2 linked regions of the Bosea vaviloviae genome follow. The protein of the gene in region 1 interacts with the protein of each later gene in a pairwise test. Links are inferred from orthologs where the notes say so. Each region holds a gene or a part of one and is shown on either strand. Other genes may lie near its edges. The genes, in order: groL and grpE.

Region 1 (14,760 bases):
CGGGCTAACCCCTCGCGCAACACTTTTGGCGCCCGCAGGCGCCCGGCACGATTGAGAGAAGCGAAGTTCCATGTCGAAGCCCGACAAGCTCAAAGCCCGCCAACCGCGCGGTTTCGTCGATCGCGGCCCCGCCGATGTCGCGGCGACCGAGCGCATGCTCGGGGTCATCCGCGAAAGCTTTTCGCGTTATGGCTTCGATCCGGTCGAGACGCCCTTCGTCGAGTTCTCCGACGCGCTCGGCAAATTCCTGCCCGATCAGGACCGGCCGAATGAGGGCGTCTTCTCCTTCCAGGACGATGACGAGCAGTGGCTTTCGCTGCGCTATGACCTGACTGCGCCGCTCGCCCGCTATGTCGCGGAGAATTACGACGCGCTGCCGAAACCTTATCGCAGCTATCGCGCCGGCTATGTCTTCCGCAACGAGAAGCCGGGCCCGGGGCGTTTCCGCCAGTTCATGCAGTTCGACGCCGATATCGTCGGCGCAGGCAGCGTCGCGGCCGATGCCGAGATCTGCATGCTCGCGGCGGACACGATGGAAGCGCTGGGCATCAAGCGCGGCGACTATGTCGTCAAGGTCAACAACCGAAAGGTGCTCGACGGCGTGATGGAGGCGATTGGCCTCGGCGGCGACGACAATGCCGGCCGCCGGCTGACCGTGCTGCGCGCGATCGACAAGCTCGACAAATTCGGCCCGGAGGGCGTGCGCCTGCTGCTCGGTGAGGGCCGCAAGGATGAGAGCGGGGATTTCACGAAGGGTGCGGGGCTGAGTGAGGAGCAGAGCACTTACGTTCTGGCCGTAGTTCAGAACGAGGCCGGATACTTGGCTGGTAGTGAAACCGAATTCGATGCGGTCAAAGATTGGAACAAGAATTTTGATCAGAATGCGTCAATGCGAGAGGGCTTCGCTGAGCTTGATCAAATCCATGCGCTGGTCGTCGCCGCAGGTTACGGTTCCGACCGCATCCGCATCGACCCCTCCGTCGTCCGTGGCCTCGAATACTACACCGGCCCGGTCTACGAGGTCGAACTGACCTTCCCCGTCACCAATGACGACGGCCAAATCGTGCGCTTCGGTTCGGTCGCCGGCGGCGGGCGCTATGACGGTCTCGTCGGCCGCTTCCGGCCCGAGCCAGTGCCGGCGACGGGCTTCTCGATCGGCGTGTCCAGGCTTTATTCGGCGCTGAAGGCGGTGAAGTCTCCGATCGTCGACGCCAAGGCGGAGCTCCCGCTCGTCGTCGTCACCGCGATGGACAACAAGTCGCCCGAACATATGCCGGGCTATCAGGCTTTCGTCTCGCAGCTGCGCCAGGCCAAAGACGAGGCCGGCAAGCCCTTGCTGCGGGCCGATCTCTATCTCGGATCGTCGGGTTTCAACGCCCAGATGAAATATGCCGACAAGCGCGGCGCGGTCTGCGCCGTCATCCAGGGCTCGTCCGAGCGGGATGCCGGCACGGTGATCATCAAGGATTTGATCCTGGGGGCCGAGCTCGCCGCCGCCGGGCGCGAGGTCAAGGATTCCGCCGAGCACAAGGAGCGGCAAGCGCAGGCGCAGTTCGCCGTGCCGGTGGCGGAGCTGGTCGAAGGGGTGAGGCGGGTGCTGAAGCGGCACGGGTAAACCCTTCTCCCCTCGGGGGAGAAGGTGTCTGCGGAGCAGACGGATGAGGGAAGTGTAGCCCTGCAGTGTCCTTCCCTTGTATCTTTGATTTGCCAGTCGGTTTTGTACCGGCGAGGTTTGAGGCGGAAGTCAGCCCGGTCCCCCCTTGGGTGAATTGAGCCCGTGGATGAGCGAGGTGCGGCTTCCGCCTTTTTGTCCCGAACCCGGACAGCCGCTTGGGCTCGAGCCCGCATTTGCAAGGATGGGTCATGGATGAAGCTCTCGCTGTTTTCGTTGGCATCGACGTATCCAAGGATCGTCTCGACGTTCATCTGCGACCATCGGGAGAGGCCTTCTTCGTCTCTCGCGACGGCCGAGGGTTGGACGAACTAACGGCACGCCTGGCGGCCTGTCCGGTCGCCCTGGTGGTGATCGAGGCGACCGGCGGGTTCGAAACCACGGTGGCGGCCGCGCTCGCCGGAGCAGGCTTGCCGCTCTGTGTCGTCAACCCGCGTCAGATCCGCGACTTCGCCCGCGCCATGGGACGACTGGCCAAGACTGACGCCCTCGACGCCGAAGTGATCGCGCTCTTTGCCGAGCGGATCAGGCCACAGGCGAGAGCCGTCCCTGCTCCGGAGGCGACGAGGCTGGCCGAGCTCGTCGCAAGGCGCCGTCAGATCATCGAGATGATCGGGATGGAGGCCAATCGCGCGCGGCGCATGCCTGACAAGCGCCTCGCCAAAGGGCTCGCCCGACACATCGCCTTCCTGGAGAAGGAGCTGAGCGAGATCGACCGCACTATCGGTGACGGCATCAAGAACTCGCCGGCATGGCGCGAGACCGAAACATTGCTCAAGTCCGTGCCCGGGATTGGCGATGTCACCGCCCGCACTCTCATCGCCGAAGTTCCGGAGCTTGGCTCCATCGACCGCCAGAAGCTCGCAGCCCTCGTCGGCGTCGCGCCGATGAACCGCGACTCCGGCATGATGCGCGGCCACAGAACCATCGTGGGAGGCAGAACCTGCGTCCGCAACACCTTGTACATGGCAGCGCTGGCCGCCATTCGGCACAACGGCGTCTTCAAAACCTTCTACGATCGCCTCACCACGCGAGGACGACCCAAAAAGGTCGCCATCGTCGCCGTCATCCGAAAGCTGCTCACAACCCTCAACGCAATCGTCAGAGACAACACCCCCTGGCGAATACAAAACTCTTGACCAACAACACAGCCGCTCATCCGACCCGGCTATGCCGGGCCACCTTCTCCCGATCAAAGTCGGCTGTTGCCGACTTTGACACTTGCTTTCCCATCTCGGGCAAGCCCGAGATGGGTGGGGAGAAGGAAGAGCGTTCACCCAATTCCCTAAAAACCGTCGAAAATACCGCACGCCGCTGCTAGGACAGCGGCCGCAACAGGATCAACCGCCGTGCCCGCCATCCGCGCCAGCATCGAGACCGTGATCGCGCTTTTCGCGCGCGAGGGCTATGGCCGCGCCGAGCCGGCGATCCTGCAGCCTGCCGACGTCTTCCTCGACCTCTCCGGCGAGGATATCCGCCGCCGCATCTTCATGACGCAGGATGCCGAGGGGCGCGACTGGTGCCTGCGCCCCGAATACACCATTCCCGTCGCGCTCGATCACATCGCCTCGGGCTCGACCGAGCCTGCGGCCTATGCCTATGCCGGCCCGGTCTTCCGCATGCGCTCGGGCGAGCCCGGCGAGTTCTCGCAGGCCGGGCTTGAATCCTTTGGCCGCACGGATTTCGCCGCTGCCGACGCCGAGATCATGGCGCTGACGATCGAGGCCGCCGCCGCGCTCGGGCTCGCCCGGCCGAAAATCGTGATGGGCGATGTCGCCTTGCTCAACGCCTTGCTCGACGGGCTCGCCGTGCCCCAGGGCGCCCGCCGCCGCTTCATGCGCGCGGCCGTGCAGGGTAAGGGCGCAGATGCCGTCGCCGCGCTCGACGCCCCGCAGCCTGAGGGCGATGCCGCTCATGCTGGCCTGCTCAAGGCGCTGGAAGGCCAGGATCCCAAGGCGGCAAAAGCCTTCGTCGAGGACGTCTTGTCGATCGCCGGCATCTCGACGGTGGGCGGCCGCACGGCCGGTGACATCGCCGAGCGCTTCCTGGCGCGGGCGGCCGAGCGTGAGAACCCGGTCAATGCCGACGTCAAGGCGCTGCTCGGCCAGGTGCTCGCCATCTCCGGCGATCCCGACACGGCGTCCGCCTCCCTGCGCGCGCTGGCCGAGCGCGCCTCGCTCGATCTCGGTCGTGAGCTCGACGCCTTCGACGAGCGCACCGGCTTCCTGGCCGTGCGCGGGGTCGATGTGACGCAGATCGCCTTCGCCGCCGGTTTCGCCCGCAATCTCGACTACTACACCGGCTTCATCTTCGAATTGCACGATGCCGCCCGCGCTGACGGCAAGCCGGTCGCCGGCGGCGGGCGCTACGACCATGTGCTGGGGCGGCTCGGTGCCGCCAGCGCCATTCCGGCCGTGGGCGCTTCGCTCTGGCTCGACCGGTTGGCTGGAGACAAGTCATGAGCGATCCGGCCCTCGTCCTCGCCGTTCCCTCCAAGGGCCGGCTGCAGGAGAACGCCACCGCCTTCTTCGGCCGCGCCGGGCTGAAATTCGTGCAGTCGCGCGGCGCACGCGATTATCGCGGCACCATCGCCGGGCTGGAGGGGACGGAGGTCGCCTTCCTCTCTGCCTCGGAGATCGTCGCCCAGCTGGCTTCGGGGGCGGCCCATCTCGGCGTCACCGGCGAGGATCTGGTGCGCGAGCAGGTTCCCGATGCGGATGCCGCCGTCGCGATGCTGACCCCGCTCGGCTTCGGCCACGCCAATGTCGTCGTCGCGGTGCCCCAGGCCTGGATCGATGTGCGCACCATGGCCGATCTTGACGACGTCGCTTCGACCATGCGCGTCCGCCAGGGCCGCAAGCTGCGCGTCGCCACGAAATATGTGAACCTGACCCGCCGCTTCTTCGCGCAGCACGGTCTTGCCGATTACCGCATCGTCGAGAGCCTGGGTGCGACCGAGGGAGCACCGGCCGCCGGCACGGCCGAGATCGTGGTCGACATCACCACGACCGGCGGCACCCTGGCGGCCAACGCCCTCAAGGTGCTCGACGATGGCGTGATGCTGGCGTCGGAAGCCAATCTCGTCGCCTCCGTGCGGGCGCCCTGGGGCGCAAGGGCGCGCGCTGCCGCGACCGCCATCCTGTCGCGAATCGCCGCCGAGGAAGAGGCGCGCACCGTGCGCGAGATCCGCGCCCGCGATATCGGCGCGACGCCGGAAGCGCTCGAGGCGATCACCAGTCAGTTCGGCGCGAGGCTGCCTTTCGGCCTGGCCGGGCAGGGCGGCGTGCAGGTGCTGCACTGCCCGGAGAAGTCGGTCTTCGCGCTGGTCGAGCATCTCGCGCGCTCGGGCGCGGACGAAATCACGGTGAGCGCGCCCGATTACGTCTTCCGCAAGGCCAATCCGCTGATCGAGCGGCTGCTGGCACGCATCTGACCGTCGCGCCGGGAACGGCGCGGCGGAGATTGCTCATGTCTGCGGGCTCAGGCCCCATAAATCCCGCAATTCGGGTCCATGGCTCACCTTCCTGATTGATCCCGGAACAATACGCCGTTACGCGCTTTCAACAGGGAGAACCCGTGCGCTATCGTCACGGGCGTGACTGCGGATGTAGATGACTGCGGGTGATAGAATGACGAACCGACGCCTTGGCTATGCCGCCCTTCTCGCCGCACTCGTACCGATGGCTTCGCTCATCGCGGGGCCTGCCGAGGCCCAGCGTCGCGGTAGCGGCCGGGCCGCACCCCAGGAGCAACAGCAGCAGATTCCGTCAGCCCAGCAGGAGAAGTCCTTCCCGGTCGGCGCCTCCTGGGCCGCGAGTTCGCTGAACGGCAAGCCGATCTCCGACCGCCGCGCCACCTTCCTGATCGACGCCAATCTGCGCGGCACGGGCTTTGGCGGCTGCAACACCTTCTCGGCTGCCGCTTATCCGCTGCGCCAGCAGGGCCTCGCAGTCGGGCCGCTCGCCCTGACCAAGCGGGCTTGCGAAAAGGGCCTGCTCGATTTCGAGCGCGCCTATCTCACCGCGCTGCGCGCCGCCCGCAGCTGGGACCTCGTCGACGGCAAGCTGATCGTCAAGGGCGCGGCCGGCGAACTGCGCTTCGATCGCGGTCTCTGAGCGTACGCTTCGATAATCTGCACTGTTGTTCCGGGGCAGGCCGCAAGCCTGAGCCCGGAACCCATGGACACGCCACTATCCGTCATGGTCGGGCTTGTCCCGGCCATCCACGTCTTCGCTGGTCAAGGCCTGTGTTCAAGACGTGGATGCTCGCCACAAGGGCGAGCATGACGAACTGGAGAGGCCTCGTGGTTATGGGGGCGGGCCCATGGCTGCGCCATGCCCCGGCATGACGGCGTGTTTCCGAGCACAAACAACCTGCCCTAGCCGACCATCTCGCGGCTTTCCGCCTTGGGGCTGAAGGTGCCGTCCTCGTTCGGCTGCATGATCACGATCGAATCATGCATCGCCCGCAGCGTCGAGCGATGGCCGATCGAGACGATCCTGGTCTGCGGCAGCGCCTGCTCCATCGCGGCATAGATCTCGCCTTCGAGCTTCTCGTCGAGCGAGGCCGTCGCTTCGTCCAGGAACAGCCAGTCGGGCTTGGCCAGGAGGGCGCGCGCCACGGCCAGGCGCTGTTGCTCGCCGCCGGAGAGCCGCTGGCCCCAGAGATCGACCTCGTCGAGCCGCTCGTAAAGGTGGCCGAGCTTGGTCAGCTGCATCGCCGCCTTGATCTCGGCCTCGTTATAGGTATCCAGCGGCGCGGGATAGGCAAGCGCCGCACGCAGGCTGCCTTGCGGCAGATAGGGGCGCTGCGGGAGCAACATGATCTCGGCACCGGCCGGGATGCCGACCTTGCCCTGGCCGAAGGGCCAGATGCCGGCAATGGCGCGAAACAACGTCGACTTGCCCGAGCCCGAGGGACCGATGACCAGCGTCCGCCGGGTCGTGCCCAGGTCGAGATCGTTGACGCGCACGATCGGCTGGCCGTTGGGCAGGCTCAACGTGGCTTCATCGACATGCATTGCATCGCCCTTGGCGGGCACCTCATGGATGCCCTTGTCGCCGGCATTGGCGGCCTGCGCCTGAGCGATCGCAGCCTCGAAGGTGGTGAGGCGGTTGATCGAGGCGACATAGGACGCGATCGACTGATAGCGGTCGATGAAGAAGGACATCGCGGTCTGGACCCGGTCGAAGGCCGAGGCGACCTGCGTCATGATGCCAAGCGTGATCTTGCCCGAGAAATAATGCGGCGCGAGCAGGATATAGGGCACGACGACATTGGCCTGGCCGAAGGAGAGCGTGAAGGTGGTCAATCGAACGCGCGCCCAGACGAGCCTGTAGAAATTGCTGACGATGTCGCCGAAGCGCTCGCTCAGATGCTTCTGCTCGGCATTCTCGCCGCGCATGAGGGCGATCTGCTCGGAATATTCGCGCAGCCGCGCCAGCGAGAAGCGGAAATTCGCCTCGCGCTTCTCCTGTTCGAATTCAAGCCCGATCAGCGGCTTTCCGATCATATGGGCGATCCAGGTCGCCGCGACGGAATAGATCAGCGCCATCCAGAAGATGAAGCCGGGGATGGTGATGTCCGTGCCGGGCAGGACGCTCGCGACCGGGATCGACCACAGGATGATCGAGAAGGAGACGAGCGTGGAGACCTGGGTGAGCAGGGGCAGCGCGAAATTATAGGTCTGGTTGACGAAGGCGCGGGTGTCCTCGGCGATGCGCTGGTCGGGGTTGTCGGCATTTCCGGCGAGCGAGACCCTGTAGTGATTGGAATTGCCGAGCCAGGCGGCGCTGAACTTCTCCGCCATCCAGCGCCGCCAGCGGATCAGCAGCGTGTAGTTGGCGACGATTTCGATCAGGTTGGAGACGACTGAGATCGCCGCCCAGACGCTGAACACATAGATCAGCTGATACCAGAAGCTCCCCGCATCCTTCTCCTGGATCGCGTTGTAGAAATCGCGGTTGAAGAAGGACAGCCTGAGCGAGATCGCGACCTGCAACTGATTGAGGACGACCAGGAAAACCAGCAGGAGCGTGCCGAGGCGGCCGGCGCCGATCCGAAACGGCTTCAGGGGCCACAGATGTCCCGTGGTCAGCTCCGGGGCCTCGAAATAGGGCGAGGCCAGTCGCGCGATGCGCGCGATGCCGGGGACGAAGGAGATGGCGTAGACGATCAGGCCGAAGACCGCGATCGTGATCGTCAGGCTGGCCGGCGGCACGAGCGCCTGCCAGGCCTGAGGCCAGGCGCCGGATTGGGCGACCAGGAAGGCCGCGCCGGTGAGCACATACTCGACGCCGAAGATGATCGAGAAGATCCTGAGGAAGGTCGCGATCGCGACGGCCCGCCATGTCGCCGCGGCAAGCAGCAGGCCGATGACGCCCATCCCGATGGCTCCGGCGCTGCCGCTCTGCTGGCCGAGGATGAGGGCAATCACGGCAAGCACGGCGACGGCGATGCTCAAAGGGCGCATGGGCGAGGATCCTGCGGGAATGGCGGGGGATGACGAGATGCCATCGCGATTCTGACCATGTCGCAGAGGATGCGGCCATTCAATGGCGGCACCGGAAGATCAGCAAATTGTCATCGGCCGGACATGAAAAAGGCCCGGCTTGCGCCGGGCCCTCGTATCGTTTTCCAGAGTTGGAAAGCGTGGATCAGAAGTCCATGCCGCCACTGGAACCGGGCATGCCCGGTTCCAGAACCCTTGGAAGATGGGCGTTTGGATTTCCTCAGAAATCCATGCCGCCCATGCCGCCGCCGCCCATCTGGGGCATCGGGGAGTCCTTCTTCGGCAGCTCGGCGATCATCGCCTCGGTGGTGATCAGCAGGCCAGCGATCGAAGCCGCGTCCTGGATCGCCGTGCGCACGACCTTGGTCGGGTCGATGATGCCCATCTTGACCAGATCGCCGTAGACGCCGGTCTGGGCATTGTAGCCGTAGGCGTATTCCTTCGACTCGAGGAGCTTGCCGACCACGACCGCGCCGTCATCGCCGGCGTTGTCGACGATCTGCTTGGCAGGCGACATGATCGCCTTGCGGACGATCTCGACGCCGGTCTTCTGGTCGTCGTTCTGGGTCTTGATCGCCTTGACGGTCGAGAGCGCGCGCAGGAGCGCCACGCCACCACCAGGAAGAACGCCTTCTTCCACGGCCGCGCGGGTCGCGTTCAGGGCGTCGTCGACGCGGTCCTTCTTCTCCTTGACTTCGACTTCGGTCGCGCCGCCGACGCGGATCACCGCGACGCCGCCGGCGAGCTTGGCCAGACGCTCCTGGAGCTTCTCACGGTCGTAGTCCGAGGTGGTCTCCTCGATCTGCGCCTTGATCTGCGCGACGCGGCCCTCGATGTCCTTCTTCTTGCCGGCGCCGTCGATGATCGTGGTGTTCTCCTTCTCGATGCGCACCTTCTTGGCGCGTCCGAGCATGGCGAGCGTCACGGTCTCGAGCTTGATGCCGAGATCTTCCGAGATCATCTGACCGGCGGTCAGGATCGAGAGATCCTCAAGCATCGCCTTGCGGCGATCGCCGAAGCCCGGAGCCTTGACGGCCGCGACCTTCAGGCCGCCACGGAGCTTGTTGACGACGAGCGTGGCCAGAGCCTCGCCCTCGACGTCCTCGGCGATGATCAGCAGCGGCTTGCCGGTCTGAACAACGGCCTCGAGGATCGGCAGCATCGCCTGGAGCGAGGACAGCTTCTTCTCGAAGATGAGGATGTAGGGGTCTTCCAGCTCGGCGACCATCTTCTCGGCGTTGGTGATGAAGTAGGGCGAGAGATAGCCACGGTCGAACTGCATGCCCTCGACGACGTCGAGCTCGGTCTCGGCGGTCTTGGCTTCCTCGACGGTGATGACACCCTCGTTGCCGACCTTCTGCATCGCGGTCGCGATCATCTTGCCGACCGACTCGTCGCCGTTCGCCGAGATGGTGCCGACCTGCGCGACTTCCGCGTTGGTCGTGACCTTCTTGGAGTTCTTCTTGAGGTCGGCGACGATGGCTTCGACAGCCAGATCGATGCCGCGCTTCAGATCCATCGGGTTCATGCCGGCGGCAACCGACTTCAGGCCTTCGCGCATGATGGCGGCGGCGAGAACGGTGGCGGTCGTGGTGCCGTCGCCGGCGGCGTCGTTCTGCTTCGAGGCCACTTCGCGCACCATCTGGGCGCCCATGTTCTCGAACTTGTCGGCGAGCTCGATCTCCTTGGCGACGGTGACGCCGTCCTTGGTGATGCGCGGGGCGCCGAACGACTTGTCGATCACGACGTTACGGCCCTTGGGACCGAGCGTGACCTTGACGGCGTTGTTGAGGATTTCGACGCCGCGCAGCATGCGGTCACGTGCGTCGGTGGAGAACTTGACGTCTTTGGCAGCCATAAGAGCTACTCCTTACATGAAAACGGGGATGGGCGGTCGCTTGGCGTTCAGCCGATGACGCCCATGACGTCGGATTCCTTCATGATCAGGAGATCCTGGCCATCGATCTTGACCTCGGTGCCCGACCACTTGCCGAACAGGACGCGATCGCCCTTCTTGACGTCCAGCGGGGTCAGCTTGCCGGCTTCGTCGCGGCCGCCCGGGCCGACGGCGATGACTTCGCCCTCTTGGGGCTTTTCCTTGGCGGTATCGGGGATGATGATGCCACCCTTGGTCTTCTCTTCGCCATCAAGGCGACGGACCACAACGCGGTCATGCAGCGGACGGAACTTCATGGTTCTGTCTTCCTCTTGGATCTAATTTCGATGCGGGCGCAATCTCAAGAACCCGCGATGGGCACCTGTTAGCAGTCTCGGATGTAGAGTGCTAACCGATGGCGCGGAGATAGGCGCGTCCCCCCGGAGAGTCAAGAAATCATCCCGCCTTAAAGTGAACGCGGGCGTGACGCCGGAGGCTTGCTGCCAAAGCTGGTTGAACACGCTAGCATGGCGAGATGACGACAAACGCGCCCGATCCCCGGCTCGACGATATCGCCCGTTCCTGCGTGGCGCTGCATGTGCGCATGACCGCGCGGGCGGTGACGCGCGCCTATGACGAGGCGATGCGCCCGAGCGGGTTGAAGATCACGCAGTTCGTGCTGCTCTCGGCTCTGAGCACCGGCGCCTGGCGCTCCGTCACCGAATTGGCCGAGCGCTTCGCCCTGGAGCGCACCTCGCTGACCCGCAATCTGCAATTGCTGGCGGCCGAGGCGCTGATCGTTCCCGTGGAGTGCAAGGGCCGCGCCTCGGTCTATGCGGTCACCGAAAAGGGCAGGGCGGCGATCGAGGCCGCCATCCCCTATTGGCAAGCGGCGCAGGAGCGGATCGCGGGCGGGCTCGGCAAGGAGCGCTGGAGCGAAACCCGCGAGGGCCTGAAAGCGCTGCGCCGCGTCGCACGCCTGGCGGATTGAGACGCGGCTTGACCGGCGGCCCTTTCGCCACTTATCGTGTATCTACACAATAGGCCGGAGGCAGCGATGGCGCGCAAGTTCGGGGTGGTGACGCGGGACGTGCTGCTCGCCGAGGACGGGCTCGGTTTCCTGCGCGGTATAGTCGAGGGCCGCCATCCCGGCCCGCCCATCGCGGAGGCGATGGATCTCGATCTCGTCGAGGTCGAGGAGGGGCGCGTCGTCTTCGTCGGCAAGCCCTCGGCGCGCTTCTTCAATCCGCTCGGCACGATCCATGGCGGCTGGACGGCGACGATCCTCGATTCCGCCATGGCCTGCGCCGCGCACACCACGCTGAAGGCGGGCGAGGGCTACACGACGCTGGAGATGAAGCTCAACTATGTCCGCCCGGTCATGCCCGATAGCGGCACGGTGCGCTGCGAGGGCAAGCTGATCCATCGCGGCGGCAGCGTCATCACCAGCGAGGGCCGGTTGACCGATGCGCGCGGCAAGCTGCTCGCGCATGGCTCCGAGACCTGCATGGTGCTGCGCGGCTGAGATCAGGTGCTCAGCGCCAGCCTGGCCGCGATCATCCACATCGTGGCGGCGATGGCGGCCTCCAGGGCCCGCCATGCTGACGGCTTGGCGAAGAACGGGCGCAGCCAGCGCGCGCCATAGCCGAGCCCGAAGAAGAACAGGAAGGAGGCGGTGACCGCGCCCGCGCCAAAGGCGGGTTCGAACCCGGGAAACTGCGTCGAGATCGTGCCGACCAGCACGACGGTGTCGAGATAGACATGCGGATTGAGCCAGGTCAGCGCGAGACAGGTTATCAGGGTCTGCCGCAGGCCCGCCGCCTCGCCATCGCCGGTGACGAGCGCCTCATTGGAGCGCAGCGCCGCATGCAGGCTCTTTGCGCCATACCAGAACAGGAAGGCCGCCCCGGCGTAACGCATCACCGGATCGATCCAAGGCGACAGCTCGGAGATCTGCCGGAAGCTGCTGACGCCGAGCGCGATCAGCACGGCGTCCGACAGCGCACAGGCGAGGCAGACGGCGAGGACATGCTCGTTGCGCAAGCCCTGGCGGAGCACGAAGGCGTTCTGCGCGCCGATCGCGAGGATCAGGCTCAGGCTCACGCCGAGGCCCGTCAGATAGACCGTCACGTTCATGCTGTGGCTCTCCGGCTGCCGGGGTGGCATCGGAGCTAGCTGCCGCCACGGGATTAGGGTAGTTAATGCTGCTAAGGCAGATTAAGCGGTGCTAATGCCATGCTCGATTACTCCGCATTGCGCGCCGTTGCCGCGGTGGTCCAGGCCGGCAGCTTCGAGCAGGCCGCCCACAGCCTCAATGTCACGCCATCGGCTATATCGCAGCGCGTCAAGCAGCTCGAGGAGCGCCTCGGACTGGTGCTCATCGTCCGCGGCGCGCCCTGCGTCGCGACCGAGAAGGGGGCATGGCTGTGCCGGCATATGGAACAGGTCGGGATGCTCGAAGGCGAATTGCTCAGGCATTTGCCTGCCGCCGGGATCGGCGCTGCCCGCCACAAGGTCACGCTGCATGTCGCGACCAATGCCGATAGCCTCGGGACCTGGTTCCTCAAGGCCGTCTCGCATTTCACCCGGCGCTCCGAGCATCTGCTGAACCTCGCCGTGGACGATCAGGACCATACGGCCGAGTGGCTGCAGCGCGGACATGTGGTGGCCGCGGTGACGAGCCTGGGCAAGCCGGTCCAGGGCTGTCGGCGCGTTGCTCTCGGCGCGCTGCGCTATCGCGCGACGGCCAGTCCCGATTTCATGGTGCGGCATTTTCCAAAGGGCGTCACGCCAGACGCGCTCGCCCTGGCGCCGGCCCTGACCTTCAACCAGAAGGACCGTCTGCAAGGCCAGTGGCTCCAACAGGTCGTCGGGCGGAAGTTCGCTCATCCCACCCATTGGCTGCCATCGACGCAAAGCTTCGTCGATGGCGCCGTGATGGGCATAGGCTGGGGCATGAATCCGATCCAGCTCGTCGACCAGCATTTGCGCTCAGGCCGCCTGATCGAGCTGATCCCCGATACGCCGATCGACATTCCACTGTTCTGGCAGGTCAATCGCCTGTCCGCCGATCATCTGGCGGAGTTGACCCGCGAGGTCGTCGCCGTTGCCAGGAGCGAGCTGGTCGACGGAAAGCTGTGAGCGGGCGGCCTGAACAAGGGCGCATGGTCCTAACAGCTTCTAGGCGGAGCGGCGGCCCTGGCTCGCGCGATAGGCGCTGGGGCTTTTGCCCATCGCCAGCCGGAAGTGGCGGTTGAAGGTCGAGAGATCGCCGAATCCGCAATCGAAGGCGATCTGCGCGACGCCGTGCTCCGAGCCGCGCAGCAGGAGCGCGGAGCGATGCAGGCGCGTCCTCAGCAGGAACCGGTGCGGCGTCATGCCGATCAGCGCCTTGAACGTCCGCAGGAAATGATACGGGCTCATCGCCGCCTCGCGGGCGAGTTGGGTCAAGCTCAGCGTCTCCTCGGAGCGCGCCTCGATGCACCGCAGGGCCCGGGTGATGCGGCTGGTGTCACGCGCCGTCGGCGCGGCGGTTGCGGGCGGCTCGTCCGCGAGCGTTGCCGCCACCGCACCGGCTAGCCGGACGGCGAGCTCCTCATAGGCGGCAGCGCCGCCGCCGCTGGTCGCCGTCTCGGCCATCAGATCCGCAAGTGCCGGAGATGGCGGCAGATGGGCGCGCGAGAAAGCAAGCCGCCGCACGCTAGGGACGCCGGCAAGGATGTCTTCCAGATAGGCCGGATCGAACTGGAAGGCGAGGCAGCGGTCGCCAGCCGCATGCTCGTGGCCGCACTCGAAGCAGGCTCCTTGATTGCCGAGCAGGAGTGCGCCCGGCGCGAGCAGCGCGGCGCCCTGGGCGGAGCGGTAGCTGAAGCTGCCGCTGGTTACCGCCGCGATGCAGCAGTGAGAGTGTTGTTCCTCGAAGGCGCGGTCGTCCGGCCCGGCGGTGCAGATGATGTCCCGCACGCGCCAGCCGGGGCCCGAGGCCAGAAGATGCGAGGTCGCAGTCATCGCCGCAGTTTAGCAATTTTCCCCAAGCGCCGGGAGGGGCGGGGGCTCTATCCCAGGGAACATGTCCTCAGCGGGAGCCCGAACATGGCAGCAGCGTCAGCGCCCTTCCTCGACATGCTTCACGCGGATGCGCCTGCGCCTGACAGGGTCGGCGGGATGGCGCTCTATGGCTGGCTCATCGGTGCCTGGACGATGGACGCCGTCATTCATGCCGATGATGGCGCCCGGCACGAGGCCAAGGGAAATATCGGCTTTGGCTGGGTTCTGGAGGGGCGCGCGATCCAGGATGTCTGGATCCTGCCCGGCTTCTTCCACGGCACGACGCTGCGGGTCTACGACCCTGCGCTCGATGCCTGGCACATCCTTTGGAGCGACCCGCTGAAGCAATATTACGCGCGCCAGATCGGCCGCGCCGAAGGCCGTGACATTGTCCAGCTCGGCAAGACCGGGGACGGCGTCGCGATACGCTGGCGCTTTACCGAGATCGCGCGCGATTCCTTTCGTTGGCTTGGCGAATCCTCGCCCGATGACGGTGTGAGCTGGAGGCTGCAGGCCGATGTCCAGGCACGCCGTACGACCCACTGACCCGCTCTGAAAAGGAGATGACCATGCTCGATCATGTTTCCATCGGCGTTGGCGAGATCGCCCGCTCGAAGCGCTTCTACGATGCCGCGTTCGGCGCGCTCGGCTATC
Region 2 (14,687 bases), 570 kb from region 1 along the record:
GCAATCCATCGCCTGGCTGGCGCAGCATTGGACCGCCGGCGATGAGTGCGCCGATCTCGTCGCGCTGCTGCCCGCGCTGCGCCGACTGATACGGACGCGCCGGATCCGGCGGCGGCAGATTGTAGTTCGGGGTGTATTTGATGACCGGGTTGCAGATGTGCCGACCCTTGGCATGCCGGGCCAGGTCGATATGGATATGGTCGTAGTGGAACACGTTCGAGCCCGGTCCGAGAACGGTCGAGAAGTTCTCGCAGGCGCCGACGAACACTTCGCGCAGGAAGTTCTGCTCCTCCGGCGAGCCGCGCCAGCCGTCCTTGACCGTGATGTTGCGCCCGTCATTGAGCCGGAAGGAGAACACGTCCAGCGCATTGCCATAGGCGTGTTCGGAGGTGCGGCTGGTGCCGGTGCCGTTGTTCATGGCGCGGCAGGAATAGGAGCCGGCGCGCATCTCGATGACCTGCGCGCCGAGAACGTTCTGGGCGGCCGGCTGGACGACTTCGGCGAGCCATTTGTCGGTGGTCGCGACGACGGGGCAGGCGAGCGTGGCAGAGCTCGTCAGCCCGATGCCGCCATTGGCGAAGGCGGCGACCTTCAGCGGCTTTTCCATGCCGCAGGTGCCGGGGCCGTCGATCGGCTTGCTGCGCAGGCTGACATAGGAGGAGAGCTGCACCTGGCGCGAGGCCAGGCACTCCGCTTCGGCCTGGTCGCGCCAGGCCGCACGCTGCGGCTTCTGGAATTTTCCGCAGCCGGCAAGGCCGGCGCCGATCACGCCAAGAGCGATGAGGGTGAGGTGAACGCGTCGCATGACCGATCAAATGCGACCCGTTTGGTGAACGGTTTCTCAACCGCCTGAGCCCGCGGCGCAACAGCCGGATTAACTTTGGCGCTGCGGTTAACGGGATCTTAAGGCGCCACTGAGGGCTGTCCCAAGGTCATCCCGCGCCTCGATCGCCTGGGGACGATGGAGAAAGACGTCGGCCATGGCGAGGGCTATGAACGGGCGATCGCCGCAGTCAGCCATGTCCGAAAGCAGGCTGGTGCGGCTGGCACGCCGCATGCGAGACAGCATGAAGTGTCCGGAGATCGTCAGCCATGACAGGCAAGGCCCGTTTCATCTTTCCCGTGCTCATGGCCGGCGTCATGGCCTTCCTGATGACGGCGCTGGTGACCTATCTCAATCTCGGCTTCCCGCCGGATTTCGTGGCGCATTGGCTGCACGCCTTCGTCATCGCCTGGCCTTGCGCGGCCGGCGCCGCCTTCCTCGCGATCCCGCTCGCACGGCGAGGGACGGCCCTCATCGTCAAGGTCATTGGAGAGTAGCATGCAGAGCTTGCGCGACATCCTGCGCCGGATTGCGGCGGGCGAGATCACGGCAGCCGGTGCGCTGGCGCTGAGCGCTGCGCGGATCGCCGAATCCGAGCCGTCCATCCAGGCCTTCGCCAGCCGCCCGGCCGAGCTCGTCGCGGGAGCGGGTCCGCTTGCCGGCATCGCCTGCGGGGTCAAGGACATTATCGACACAGCCGATCTGCCGACGCAGATGGGCTCGGTGATCTATGAGGGCTGGCGGCCGCGCTCCGACGCAGCCGTCGTGATGATGCTGAAGGCCACTGGTGCGACCGTCGCCGGCAAGACCCACACCACCGCCTTCGCCGCCAGTGATCCGGCGCCGACCCGCAATCCCCATGACCTCAGCGCGAGCCCCGGCGGGTCCTCGGCGGGTTCGGCTGCAGGGGTGGCGGCCGGCATGATCCCGCTCGCAATCGGCACGCAGACCGGCGGCTCGGTGATCCGGCCGAGCGCCTATTGCGGCGTGGCCGGCATCAAGCCGTCCTATGCGCTGCTGCCGACAGTCGGCGTGAAGCCGTTCTCCTGGTCGCTCGATACGCTGGGCCTGATGGCGGCAAGCGCCGATGATCTCGGCCTGGCGCTCGCCACGATTACGGGCCGGCCCGAACTGGACGCCGCCGCGGCGGAGTTGAAGGGCCTGCGCATCGGCGTGACCCGGCAGGATTTCGCCGGCGCGCCCGAGCAGGCTGCTGAGGCAGCGTTGCAACGCTTCTGCGAGATCGCGACCGGGGCTGGGGCGCAACTGGTCGATCTCGAAAGCCCGCAGGCCTTGTCGGAGGCCTTTCATGCCCATGTGCCGCTGCAGGGCTTTGAGGCGACGCAAGCCTTGGCCTGGGAATATGCCGAGCATCGCGAGCAGATCGCGCCGAAGCTGCGCGCCTATCTCGACGGCGCCCGCAGCGTCACGCCGGCGCAATATGACGAGGCGCGCCGGATCTCGCGGCGTGGCCGCGACGCGGCCCGCGCCTTCTTCGGCCAGGTCGATGTCGTGGTGAGCTATGCCGCCCCCGGCGAGGCGCCCGACACACTGGCCTCGACCGGCGATGCCCGCTTCAACCGGCTCTGGACCCTGCTCGGCGTGCCATGCCTGACGATCCCGGTGATGCGCGGCCCGCGCGGTCTGCCGGTCGGGATTCAGGTCATAGCTGGATTTGGCGCCGATGATCGTGTCATCGCAGTGGCGAAGGCGCTGGAAACGCGTGTTGAACCAATCCGCTAACCGAAACTGTCCCCAAAATAATTCAATGCTTTAATCAAATTTTAGCCATACTCTTGGCTGCGCCCCCTTCTCGTCACCTTGCTGCCCCCTTGCAGCCTTCGCCAGTTCTGCTAGCCTCGCGACAGGTCAATGACACAGGAGGATGTGATGAGCCTCACGCTACGTCTCGACCGTTTGGTCATGGGTGCGGCCTTCATTTTCATGATGGCAATCGTGCTGGGAGCGTTCTGACAGACGTCAGTCTCGAGTCGAATGGACCACAAGAGCCTTTGACGAGCGCCGCCGGGGAAACTCCTGGCGGCGCTTTCGTTTTGGGGCTTTGATTATGCATCGGCATGCCCCGAAAACCGGTTCCCACTTTTCGGGCCGATACTCTAGCTTTCCGGGCAGGGGTTCTCGGTGACCTCCCAGGACATCATGTTGATGACCCGGCCACAGGCGGCCAATCGCCGTCCTTGCGTCGTCCTGATGCAGGCGATGGCGCCTTCGGCGATCTTGCGGCCCTCGCTCCAGCAGTAGCAGAGCGGTTCGGGCGACTGCGCCAGACGCGGCGGATCGACAGGTATGGCGCGGTCTTGGACTCGGTCTTGGGCCCGGGCCGACGCGCCGAGCAGGAGCAACAGGGCCAAAGCCGCAAGCCAAGGCTGCGGCAGCGCCGGAACCAGTCCCGATGAGATCCTGCGCATGGCTCGATCCCTCCGCTGCCGGCCAAGCCGGTCAAGCAAACCGAAACTAGCACGTCTCCAGATGGCTCTCAAATGCTTTGCCGGAGAGAACTACGACTTTAGTCGTAGATACTTGGCGAGATCGGTCTTGTAACCGCTGTGATGGCCGACCATATTGACGGCAAGAGAGCCCGAGGGGGGCTCCGGGAGGAACCATGTCTCTGATTTTGCTCGCCCGGCGCGGCCGGGCCATCGCTTTTCTCGCTGGTGCACTGCTGATCGTCCCCATGGTCGCCGAGGCGCGGCCTGGCGGTGGCAAGAGCTCCGGCAGCCGCGGCTCGCGCACCGAATCCGCGCCGGCTCGAACGGATACTGCCCCCAACGGGGCGCAGCCCTTCCAGCGCAGCGCGACGCCGTCGCCTGCCGCTCCGATGGCGGGCGCTGCCGCCGGCGCCGCCGCCCAGGCGGCCCGGCCTTCGATGGCGCGCAACCTGATGATGGGCCTCGGCGCCGGCCTGCTCGGCGCGGGCCTGTTCGGCATGCTGTCGGGCTCCGGCTTCTTCAGCGGCCTGGCATCGCTCGCCGGCATCTTCGGCTTCCTGATGCAGATCGCATTGATCGGCGGCCTGATCTGGCTGGCTCTGCGCTTCTTCCGTCGCCGTTCCGAGCCGCAGCTCGCCGGCGCCGGCGCGCCGCTGCCGCGCGAGGCCTACCAGCCGCAGGCCCAGAACCAGGCCGCCCGCATGGGTATGATGGGCGGCGGTTCCGCCGCGCCGCAGACCCAGCCGATCCAGCTGACGGGCGAGGATTTCAGCGCCTTCGAGCGCCTGCTGACGGAGGTCAACGCGGCCTATTCCAATGAGGACGAGGCCGGCCTGCGCCAGCACGTCACGCCGGAGATGTTCGGCTATTTCGACGAGGATCTCTCGGGCAACGCCAAAAAGGGCCTTGTCGACCGCGTCTCCGAGGTCAAGCTGCTGAAGGGCGACCTCGCGGAAGCCTGGCGCGAGGGCGATGCCGACTACGCCACGGTCGCGATGCGCTTCAGCCTGATCAACGCGCTGTATGAGCGCGCCAGCGGCAAGGTCGTCGATGGCAACGCCACCGTTCCCCAGGAGGTCACCGAACACTGGACCTTCCTGCGCACGCGGGGCGGCGCCTGGAAGCTCTCGGGGATCCAGGCCGCAGCCTGATCCAGCGATACTGAATGACATGACGGCCGGGGCAACCCGGCCGTTTTTTGTTGGACCCGGGTTTTGGGTGTCGCACCTGCCGGATTCGTCCTATAGGCGGGCGGATAGGCCAACCTGCTTTCCGGAGTTCTTCTCATGAGCGACATGCGTCTTGTCGTCGTCGGCGCCGCCGGGCGCATGGGCCGGATGCTGATCAAAGCGATCCATGAGACGCCGGGCTGTGTCCTGTCGGCTGCGGTCGAGCGGCCGGGTTCTGGTGTGGTCGGGCAGGATGCCGGCGTGCTCGCCGGCCTGCCGGCCTGCGGCATCGACGTGACCGATGAGGCCCTGCCGGCCTTCGTCGAGGCCGAGGGCGTACTTGATTTCACGACGCCTGACTCCACGGTCTCCTTCGCTGCCCTCGCCGCGCAGGCGCGCATCGCCCATATCGTCGGCACCACCGGGTTGGAGCCGCAGCACCTGGCGAAGCTGGAGGCTGCCGCCCGCCATGCCGCCATCATCCGCTCCGGCAATATGAGCCTCGGCGTCAATCTGCTGGCCGGCCTCGTACGCAAGGTCGCGGCCACGCTCGGCACGGATTGGGACATCGAGATCGTCGAGATGCACCACCGCATGAAGGTCGATGCGCCCTCGGGCACGGCCGTGATGCTGGGCGAGGCGGCGGCAGAGGGCCGGGCGGTCGATCTGGCTGATGCCCGCGTCGCCGTGCGCGACGGCCACACCGGCGCGCGGCAGCCCGGCACGGTCGGTTTCGCGGCGCTGCGCGGCGGCACCGTGGTTGGCGACCACAAGGTGATCTTCGCGGGGACCGGCGAGCGGCTGGAGCTCTCCCACATCGCGGAGGACCGCAGTCTCTTCGCACAGGGCGCGGTCAAGGCCGCGCTCTGGGGCAGGGGCCGCAAGCCCGGACTCTATTCCATGGCCGATGTGCTCGGGCTCGACAGTCTCTGAGCGTCCGGGAATGACGCAACTGGGCATGACGCGCCTCGCGATCGCGCCCGGCGTAATCCATTGGCCAGGCTACCTCCCGGCCGAGGCGCAGGCCGCGCTCGTCGCCGATCTGCGCGAGGTGGCGCGGCAGGCGCCGTTCTTCTCCCCGCGCATGCCCAGGACCGGAAAACCCTTCTCGGTGCGGATGACCAATTGCGGCTCGCTCGGCTGGGTCTCCGATGAGCGCGGCTACCGCTACCAGCCGCTCCATCCCGAGACGGGCCTGGCCTGGCCGCCGATGCCGGCGCTGCTGACGCAGGCCTGGCGGGAGCTTGCGGATTATCCGCATCCGCCCGAGGCCTGCCTGGTCAATTTCTATGAGGCGAGCGCCAAGATGGGCTTGCATCAGGACCGCGACGAGCAGGATTTCGAGGCGCCGGTGCTGTCATTGTCGCTGGGCGACACCGCCATGTTCCGCATCGGCGGCACGGAGCGGGGCGGCAAGACGGTGTCGCTGAAGCTTGCCTCGGGCGATGTCTTGCTGTTCGGCGGGGAGGCCAGGCTCGCCTATCACGGCATCGACCGCATCCTGGCGGGCTCGTCGAGCCTGTTGCCGCAGGGCGGGCGGATCAATCTGACATTGCGGCGTGTGACGAGAGCGTTTTCGAGCGAAGTGGATACCGGTTCGCGTGAAGAAAACGCGTTAAAACAATGAGGCCGGAGTGACTCATCAGGACGATCCCGAGCCCGGCAGGTTCGGGAACGACCAGCCGAACAGGATCGACCCAGCCCGCAGGCCGAAGGTGGTCGCGAGGCCGACGAGCATGACGATGACCGGTTCGATCACCAGGCTCGACAGAAGCGCGGTCATCGCTGCCCCCGCGGCTGCGGCCGTGACGTAGAAATCGCGGCTCCACAGCACCATCGGCCGGTCGCCGGCCAGGATGTCGCGCAGGATGCCGCCGAAGGAGGCGGTCATCGCGCCGAGCGCGATCGCTGACAGGGAGGAGACGCCGACATCGAGCGCCTTCAGCGTGCCGGCAACGGCGAAGAGCGCAAGCCCGGCCGAGTCGGCCCAGATCAGCAGGCGCTTGCCGGCCCAGCCATCGAGCATGCCGGGCTTCAGATAAGCGATGGCCCAGGCGCCAAGCGCGACGCCCGAGCAGACGAGAACATCGCTGGGATCGCGCACCCAGAAGACGAGGCGCCCGAGCAGGAGATCGCGCAGCGTGCCGCCGCCGACGCCGGTCACCGTCGCGAGCAGGATGAAGCCGAACGGGTCCATGCCCTTGCGGGTCGCGACCAGCGCGCCAGTCAATGCAAAGACGGCGACGCCGGCGGTTTCGAGCACGTCTCAGTGGCCGGACGGAGTGCTGCCGGAGGTGTCCGGGGTCGAGGGTTCCTGCGGCTTGGGCGCGCCGGCCGAGACGCCGACCAGGGCCGGCCGCAGCACGCGCTCGCCGATCTTGTAGCCTGACTGCACGACCTTGGAGACCATGCCCTTGGGCGTTTCGGCATCGGGCGCCTCGAACATCGCCTGATGCAGGTTGGGATCGAACTTCTCCCCCTGCGGATCGATCTTGCGCACGCCGTGGCGCTCCAGCGTCTTCAGCAGGTCGCGCTCGGTCAGCTCGACGCCTTCAATCAGCGCTGCCAGAGCCGCTTCGGCTCCGCTGCGCGCGGCTTCGGGCACGCTCTCCAGCGCACGGCGCAGATTGTCGGCCGAGGCCAGCATATCGCGGGCGAAGCTCGTTACCGCATAGGCCTTGGCGTCGGAGATCTCACGCTCGGTGCGCCGGCGCAAATTCTCCATGTCGGCCAGTGTGCGCAGCAGCTTGTCCTTGAAGTCGTCGCGCTCGGATTCCAGCCGGGCGAGATCGGCCTCGGCATTGGAGGCGGCTTCATTGGCCAGTTCCTCGCTGGTCGCGGTGTCGATCTCGGGCTCTTCTTTCGCAGGCTTCTGCGTCATGGCGTCATCCAATTCCAAATAGATCGCAATTCCAGGCGGATCGGGGGCCGGCGCAGGCGAAGGGCGCAACGGCGTTCCGGGCCGATATCGGGCTTGTTGCCTGCGAAATCAAGCGCGCACGGGTGCCTTGGCCTTGGCTGCGGCCGGCTTGTCGTGATCGAAGGCGAAGACGTCGAGCAGCGCTCTGCGGATGGCGAGCTGGCGCGCGGTCGAGACGATCTTCGCCGTCGTCAGGTCGGTGACGTAGAACACGTCGACCGCCTTCTCGCCGAAAGTGGCGATATGGGCCGAGGCGATGTTGAGGTTGAGCTTCCCGATCGCAGTGGTCAGGTCGTAGAGCAAGCCGGGCCGGTCGAGCCCCGAGACCTCGAGCACGGTGTGGCGGGCCGAGAGCACATTGTCGATGATGACCTCGGGCGCGAGCTGGAAGGTCTGGCCGCGCGGCGGCGGGGCGCGGCGCTGCGCCACCAGATCCGCGATCTTGATCTCCCCCTTCAGCGCGCGCTCGATCGCGGCCGCGATCCGCTCGGCCCGGCGCAGTTCGTCGTCGTCCCGGTCGAAGGCGCGCGAGACCGAGATCGTGTCGAGCACGAGCCCGTCGGTGGTGGTGAAGATCTGCGCGTCGACGATGTTGCCGCCGGCCGCCGCGCAGGCTCCGGTGACGATCGCCAGCAGGCGCGGATGGTCGGGCGCCAGGATGGTGAGCTCGGTGATGCCGCGGAACTGGTCGGTCTCGACGGCGGTCGCTGTGGTGCGGCCCTCGCTCTCCGCCTGCCTGAGAAAGCGGGCGTGCTTCTCCTGGCGGGCGAGCTCGGTCTTGATCCAGTAGGGTGGATAATGGCGGGCGAGATAGGCGTTGCGCTCGGTCTCGGGCCAATCGGCGAGCTGTTCCTTCAGCGCATCCTGCTTCTTCTCGACGCGGGCCTTGCGCTCGATCGCGGAATAGCCGCCGGCGAGCACGATCTCGGTCTCATAATAGAGCGTGCGCAGGAGCTGGCCCTTCCAGCCGTTCCAGACGCCGGGGCCGACCGCCTTGATGTCGGCGACGGTGAGGATGAGCAAGAGCTTCAACCGCTCCAGCGTCTGCACCGTCGCGGCAAAGGTCTCGATCGTCTTGGGGTCGCCGAGGTCGCGGCTCTGGGCGACGGTCGACATGTCGAGATGGTGTTCGACCAGCCAGGCGACTGTTTCGGTCTGTGCCTCGCTCAGGCCCAGCCGGGGGCCGAGCTTGCGGGCGATCTTGGCGCCGGCGATCGAGTGGTCCTCGAGCCGGCCCTTGGCGATGTCGTGCAGGAACAGCGCGACATAGAGCGCGCGACGATTGGCGAGGTTCGGCATGATCTCGTTGGCGAGCGGATGCTCGATTTCGAGAACGCCGGCATCGATTTCCGCCAAGACGCCGATCGAACGGATCAGGTGCTCGTCGACCGTATAGTGGTGATACATGTTGAACTGCATCATCGCGACGATGCGGCCGAAATCCGGGATGAAGCGCCCCAGCAGCCCCGACTCGTTCATCCGCCGCAGCACCGGCTCCGGCGAGCGCCGCCCGGTCAGGATCTCCAGGAAGATGCGGTTGGCTTCGGGATCGTGGCGCAATTGCGCCGTGACCAGGCGCAGCGACTGCGTCACCAGCCGGCTGGTGTCGGGGTGGATGGCGATGTCGTCGCGACTGGCGATCTCGTAGAGCCGCAGCAGGTTGACCGGATCGCGCCGGAAGGCGTCGTCGTCGATCACGTTGAGGCGCTGGCTCTTCAGCGTGAAATCGGGATGGCCGAGTGCGCGCACGCGTTTGCGCTTGGCAAACGAGCCGAGCAGGCGCGAGAGCGAGGCGCGCGGCTTCTGCTGGCGCGCCTCCAGCGCCGCACAGACGATGGCGGTCAGGTCGCCGACATCCTTGGCGACGAGGAAATAGGCCTTCATGAAACGCTCGACCGGCGCCTGGCCGCTGCGCCCGGCATAGCCGATCGCGGCGGCGACCTGGCGCTGGAGGTCGAAGGACAGGCGCTCCTCGGCCCGGCCGGTGATGAAATGCATCCAGCAGCGCACGCGCCAGAGGAACTCCTCCGAACGCTGGAACATCACGAGTTCCTTGCGGTCGAACAGGCCGGCTGCGACCAGTTCGCTGACATCATCGACGCGATAGGCGTATTTCGCGATCCAGAACAAGGTGTTGAGGTCGCGCAGGCCGCCCTTGCCGTCCTTGACGTTGGGCTCGACCAGATAGCGCGAGGTGCCGGCGCGGCGCACCCGCGTCTCGCGCTCGGCGAGCTTGGCCTCGGTGAAGGCGGGCGCCGTGCCCTCCATCACCTCGGCCCCGAAGCGGCGCACCATCTCGTCGAAGAGCGACCTGTCCCCGATGAGGAAGCGCGCTTCGAGCAGCGCAGTCCGGATCGTCATGTCGGCGCGCGCCTCGCGCATGCAGTCATCGATCGAGCGCACGGAGTGGCCGACCTTCAGCTTCAGGTCCCAGAGCGGGTAGAGCATCGCCTCGACCACGCTCTCGCCCCAAGCGGTCTGCTTGTGCGGGAACAGGAACAGCAGGTCGACATCGGAGCCCGGCGCGAGCGTGCCACGGCCATAGCCGCCGACCGCGACGACGGCGATGCGCTCGGATTGCGACGGGTTGACCGCTTGGTAGAAATGCTCGCTCGCTGCGATATGCAGGCAGGCGACGATCCCGTCCATCGTCTCGGAGATGCGCTCGGCGCAGGCGAGGCCGTTGCGTGGGCCGGCGAGCAGATCCTTGGCCGAGGCGTGGCCTTCATCGAGCACGCGGCGCAGATGCGCCACCAGCGCCTGGCGCATCTCGGTGGTCGAGGGGTTGCCCAATCGGGCGATGAGTTTCGCGACGGCCTGGGCGGGGTTCTCCAGCACCTCGGCGAGCGCGAGGCGCGGCTGATCGGCGACGGACGACACGGCGGCTCACCCTCGATTCCGGGCCATGCGGCCTCGGCCCATTCCGCTCGTTAACATGCCGGCGGGATTCGCAAAGCAGATAAATTACACATTACGAGTACGTGTAATTTACAATTCAACATCGCCGGATGTCGTGTTTGACAAACAGAACGCGTGGACCTAAAAGACGGATACGCGCCGATTTGAGCCAGCAGCTTGCGGGCGCGAAATAAGTGCAGCTAAAGCGTCGGGGCCAAGGGCAGGCTTGCGAGTCGGTCCCGATCCCTGCGCGTCATCGCAACAAGGGATCGATCATGAGCATCATCACACGCCGCCGCGCCATCGCCGGTTTCGTCGCCACCTCGCTTGCCCTGGGCGCCACATCCGTCTTCGCGCAGGCCCCCAAGGAAATCCGCATCGACTACGCGACCTATAACCCCGTCAGCCTCGTGCTGAAGGAGCGCGGCATCCTCGAAAAAGCGCTCGCCCCCGAGGGCATCGCCGTGCGCTGGGTTCAGTCGGCCGGCTCCAACAAGGCGCTCGAATTCCTCAATGCCGGTTCGCTCGATTTCGGCTCGACCGCCGGCGCGGCAGCCCTGATCGGAAAGATCAACGGCAACCCGATCAAGTCGATCTATGTCTATTCGCGCCCGGAATGGACGGCCCTGGTCACCGGCGCCAAGAGCGAGATCACCAAGGTCGCCGACCTCAAGGGCAAGCGCGTTGCCGTGACGCGGGGCACCGACCCGCATATCTTCCTGGTCAGGGCGCTGGCCGAGGCCAAGCTGACCGAGAAGGACGTCAAGCTCGTCCTGCTGCAGCATGCCGATGGCCGCCTCGCTCTGGAGCGCGGCGATGTCGACGCCTGGGCAGGACTTGACCCGCTGATGGCGGCGGCCGAGGTCGAGAGCGGCGCAAAACTCTTCCACCGCAAGGCTGAGGACAACACCTGGGGCATCCTCAATGTCCGCGAGGCCTTCGCCAGGGAAAACCCGGCCCTCGTGCGCAAGGTCATTGCCGCCTATGAGGAGGCGCGCACCTATGCGCTCGCCAATCCGGCCGAGCTGAAGAAGACGCTGGTCGACTACACCAAGCTCTCCGACGTCGTGATCGAGCGCCAGCTCACCCGCACCGAGCTGACGCATTCCAGCATCGGCCAGGCGCAAGCCGATACGATCATCGCTGCCGGCCTCGCCCTGAAGGAAGCCGGCGTGCTGCCCGCGACGACCGACATCAAAGCGGCCGTCGACGATCTGCTCGACCGGCGCTTCGCCGCGACGAACTGAGGCGGTCGAGGCGCGATGAGCCCGCTGGAGATCGCGGCCGCGACGCAGGCGAAAACCCCGGGCTCGCCCGGCGCCAGCTCTCGTCGCCCCGGCTCTCGTCGCCTCGGTCTCGCCGGCTGGCTGCTGCCGATCGCGCTCGCCGCGCTCTGGGAGCTTCTGGTCCGGGCCGGCATCGCCAATGGCCGGCTGATGCCGCCGCCCAGCGTGGTCGGGCGGACGCTCTGGGGCCTGGCGGCCTCGGGTGAGCTCCTGACCCATGTCACGGCGACGCTCTGGCGCGTCGCCGCCGGCTTCGGGCTGGGAGCGGGCGTCGCCACGGTTCTGGGTGCATTGACGGGGGCTCTACCCGTCGCGCGCGGCTTGCTCGACCCGACGCTTCAGGCGCTGCGCGCGATCCCCTCGATTGCCTGGGTGCCGCTGTTCATCCTGTGGTTCGGCATTTTCGAGGCCTCGAAGGTCGCGCTGATCGCGGTCGGCGTGTTCTTCCCGGTCTATCTCGGGGTGGCGGCCGCGATCCAGGGCATCGATCGCAAGATCGTCGAGGTCGGTCGCGTCTTCCGGCTCGGCCGGCTCGCCATGGTCCGGCGCGTCCTGCTGCCGGCGATCCTGCCGGCCTGGTTCACCTCGCTGCGCTCGGGCCTCGGCCTCGGCTTCATGTTCGTGGTCGCAGCCGAGATCATGGGCGCGAGCGAAGGCCTCGGCTACCTGCTCGTGGACGGCCAGCAGCTCGGCCGCCCCGACACCATCATCGCGGCCATCATCAGCTTCGCCGTACTCGGCAAGCTGGCCGACGGGCTGCTGCTCGCCATTACGCGGCCCTTCCTCGCCTGGCAGGATCTCGGCCGCGACACGCTCTGAAAGGCATCCCCGATGCTGAGCTTCGAGACCCTCTCGAAAACCTATGCCGACGGCACGCGTGCCTTGTCGGCGATCTCCGCCAGCGTGGCGGCGGGCGAGATCCTCGCCCTTGTCGGCGGCTCTGGCTGCGGCAAGACCACCCTGCTGCGCTTGATCGCGGGCCTCGACCGGCCGAGCGCCGGGCGCATCCTGCTCGATGGCGAGGCGATCCATGAACCGCGCGCCGATGTCGGGGTGATCTTCCAGGAGCCGCGATTGTTTCCCTGGCTCAGCGTCACCGACAATGTCGCTTTCGGGCTCTCGCATCTCTCCGCCTTCGAGCGCGAGGGGCTGGTGACCAATGCGCTCGTCCGGGTCGGGCTCGCCGGCTATGAGAAACGCTGGCCGCGCGAGCTCTCCGGCGGCCAGCAGCAGCGTGTCGCCATCGCCCGGGCGCTGATCACCCGGCCGAAGCTGCTGCTGATGGACGAGCCGTTCTCGGCGCTCGACGCCACGACGCGCGCGAGCCTGCACGGCCATCTGCTGGCGCTCTGGCAGGAAAGCCGGCCGACCGTGGTGATGGTCACGCATGATGTCGAGGAGGCGGTGACCCTGGCCGACCGCATCATCGTGATGCAGCCCAAGCCCGGCCGCATCTTCGACGAGCTCGACAATCCGCTTGCCCGCCCGCGCGATCGGCTCTCGCCCTCCTTCGAGGCGAGCAAGCGCGAGGTTTTGCGCACGCTTGATCGTTCGCTGCGCGACGAGGAGCCGCAGCAGCACAAGACCGCCGAGACGGCGGGGATGTGGTGGTAAGGCGCTGCCCGGCTCTGGCCTGATCCGGTCGGCAGCATTATCTGCGACGGGCATCGTCGCTTGTCTTGAGAAGCGATGCTTATCCTGAGAAGGTTGAAACCATGGACATCACAGCCCTGCGCGCCCTCCAGGCCCCGCTCAAGGACCAGTATCGCGAGACGCCCGATGCGGCCGTCATCACGCTGAAGGCGCGGGGCGAGCTCGACGACCAGCACATCGCCTGCAAGGTCGAGACCGGCCGCGCCATCGCGCTTGCCGGCCTGCATCCGGCGACTGGCGGTTCCGGTGCCGAGCTCTGCTCCGGCGATATGCTGCTGGAGGCGCTCGTTGCCTGCGCCGGCGTGACGCTGAAGGCGGTCGCGACCGCGCTCGAGATCGACTTGAAGAAGGGCACTGTCCGGGCCGAGGGCGATCTCGATTTCCGCGGCACGCTCGGCGTCGCCAAGGACGCGCCCGTCGGCTTCAAGGCGATCCGCCTCTCCTTCGACGTCGAGACCGACGCCCCGCAGGAGAAGCTTGACACGCTGCTGAAGCTGACCGAGCGCTATTGCGTGGTGTTCCAGACCTTGAACGTCAAGCCGGAGCTCTCAGCGGCGCTGACGCGCGGCTGACGCTAGGGTAGTTGCCGCAGCGTTCGCTCAGCGGATCGTGATCCGGGCCGGGCGAGATGGCGGGAGCCGGTCACGTCTTCGCAGACTAAAAGTTTGAGAGCATTGCTCCAGCGAAAAACCGGTGCCCACTTTTTTGCGCAATGCTCTGAAGGAAGGACGCTCCATGCGTATCGCCACCGCAGCCGCCATTCTGTTCGCCCTGGCAGCGCCGGCCAGCGCCCAGCAAGCGGGCGTTGCCGCCTATGGGCCCCGGTTGGAAGGCTTCGATTACGCCTATCCGGTCAAGATCCACGGCTTCACCTCGCAGCGTCAGCCGCTCGAGATGGCCTATCTCGACATTCCGGCGAGCGGCCAGGCGAATGGTCAGACCGTCATGCTGCTGCATGGCAAGAATTTCTGCGCCGGAACCTGGGACGCGACCATCAAGGTCCTGACGCAGGCCGGCTACCGCGTCGTGGCGCCCGACCAGATCGGCTTCTGCAAATCATCTAAGCCGCCGGGTTACCAGTTCAGCTTTCAGCAATTGGCGGCCAATACGGCGGGGCTGCTGAAGGAACTCGGCATTCAGCGCGTCATCGTTGTGGGGCATTCAATGGGCGGCATGCTCGCGGCCCGCTATGCGCTGATGTATCCTGGGACGGTCGAGCGCCTCGTGCTGGTCGATCCGCTCGGGCTCGAGGACTGGCAGGCGAAGGGCGTTCCCTATGCCACGCTCGACGCGGCCTTTCAGGGCGAGCTGAAGACCAGCTCCGAGAGCATCAAGGCCTATCAGCAGCGCTTCTACTACAACGGCAACTGGAAGCCCGAATACGACCAATGGGTCGCGATGCTCGCGGGGATGTATGCCGGCGACGGCAAGCAGGCCGTCGCCTGGAATCAGGCGCAGACCTCCGACATGGTCTTCACCCAGCCGGTC

Evidence for each region.
Region 2: the proteins of groL (region 1) and grpE interact in binary tests that used the Escherichia coli proteins (3 or more experiments, as listed by UniProt). The link is inferred for Bosea vaviloviae from one-to-one orthologs.

Annotation. Positions count from the first base shown.
Region 1 is NZ_CP017147.1:2,581,047-2,595,806, forward strand. What follows is about bases 7,723-10,661. They hold groL (chaperonin GroEL), read right to left. Parts: upstream 10,042-10,661; coding sequence 8,404-10,041; downstream 7,723-8,403. Other genes in these bases: BHK69_RS12050 (ABC transporter ATP-binding protein/permease), read right to left, coding at 7,723-8,144; groES (co-chaperone GroES), read right to left, coding at 10,089-10,376; BHK69_RS12065 (MarR family winged helix-turn-helix transcriptional regulator), read left to right, coding at 10,595-10,661. Also shown: hisS (histidine--tRNA ligase), read left to right, coding at 71-1,615; BHK69_RS12030 (IS110 family RNA-guided transposase), read left to right, coding at 1,864-2,811; BHK69_RS12035 (ATP phosphoribosyltransferase regulatory subunit), read left to right, coding at 3,022-4,134; hisG (ATP phosphoribosyltransferase), read left to right, coding at 4,131-5,105; BHK69_RS12045 (META domain-containing protein), read left to right, coding at 5,302-5,787; more of BHK69_RS12050, read right to left, coding at 6,051-7,722; more of BHK69_RS12065, read left to right, coding at 10,662-11,050; BHK69_RS12070 (PaaI family thioesterase), read left to right, coding at 11,117-11,584; BHK69_RS12075 (LysE/ArgO family amino acid transporter), read right to left, coding at 11,587-12,195; BHK69_RS12080 (LysR family transcriptional regulator ArgP), read left to right, coding at 12,295-13,200; BHK69_RS12085 (helix-turn-helix domain-containing protein), read right to left, coding at 13,240-14,067; BHK69_RS12090 (hypothetical protein), read left to right, coding at 14,152-14,652; BHK69_RS12095 (VOC family protein), read left to right, coding at 14,676-14,760.
Region 2 is NZ_CP017147.1:2,014,422-2,029,108, forward strand. Bases 5,517-8,382 are described here. They hold grpE (nucleotide exchange factor GrpE), read right to left. Parts: upstream 7,324-8,382; coding sequence 6,709-7,323; downstream 5,517-6,708. Other genes in these bases: BHK69_RS09465 (alpha-ketoglutarate-dependent dioxygenase AlkB family protein), read left to right, coding at 5,517-6,069; BHK69_RS09470 (trimeric intracellular cation channel family protein), read right to left, coding at 6,085-6,705; BHK69_RS09480 ([protein-PII] uridylyltransferase), read right to left, coding at 7,432-8,382. Outside these bases: BHK69_RS09435 (extensin-like domain-containing protein), read right to left, coding at 1-805; BHK69_RS09440 (DUF2798 domain-containing protein), read left to right, coding at 1,093-1,320; BHK69_RS09445 (amidase), read left to right, coding at 1,322-2,566; BHK69_RS09450 (hypothetical protein), read right to left, coding at 2,941-3,252; BHK69_RS09455 (Tim44 domain-containing protein), read left to right, coding at 3,447-4,424; dapB (4-hydroxy-tetrahydrodipicolinate reductase), read left to right, coding at 4,569-5,375; more of BHK69_RS09465, read left to right, coding at 5,386-5,516; more of BHK69_RS09480, read right to left, coding at 8,383-10,197; BHK69_RS09485 (aliphatic sulfonate ABC transporter substrate-binding protein), read left to right, coding at 10,536-11,507; BHK69_RS09490 (ABC transporter permease), read left to right, coding at 11,523-12,365; BHK69_RS09495 (ABC transporter ATP-binding protein), read left to right, coding at 12,378-13,160; BHK69_RS09500 (OsmC family protein), read left to right, coding at 13,262-13,771; BHK69_RS09505 (alpha/beta fold hydrolase), read left to right, coding at 13,935-14,687. UniProt on the Escherichia coli protein: Participates actively in the response to hyperosmotic and heat shock by preventing the aggregation of stress-denatured proteins, in association with DnaK and GrpE. It is the nucleotide exchange factor for DnaK and may function as a thermosensor.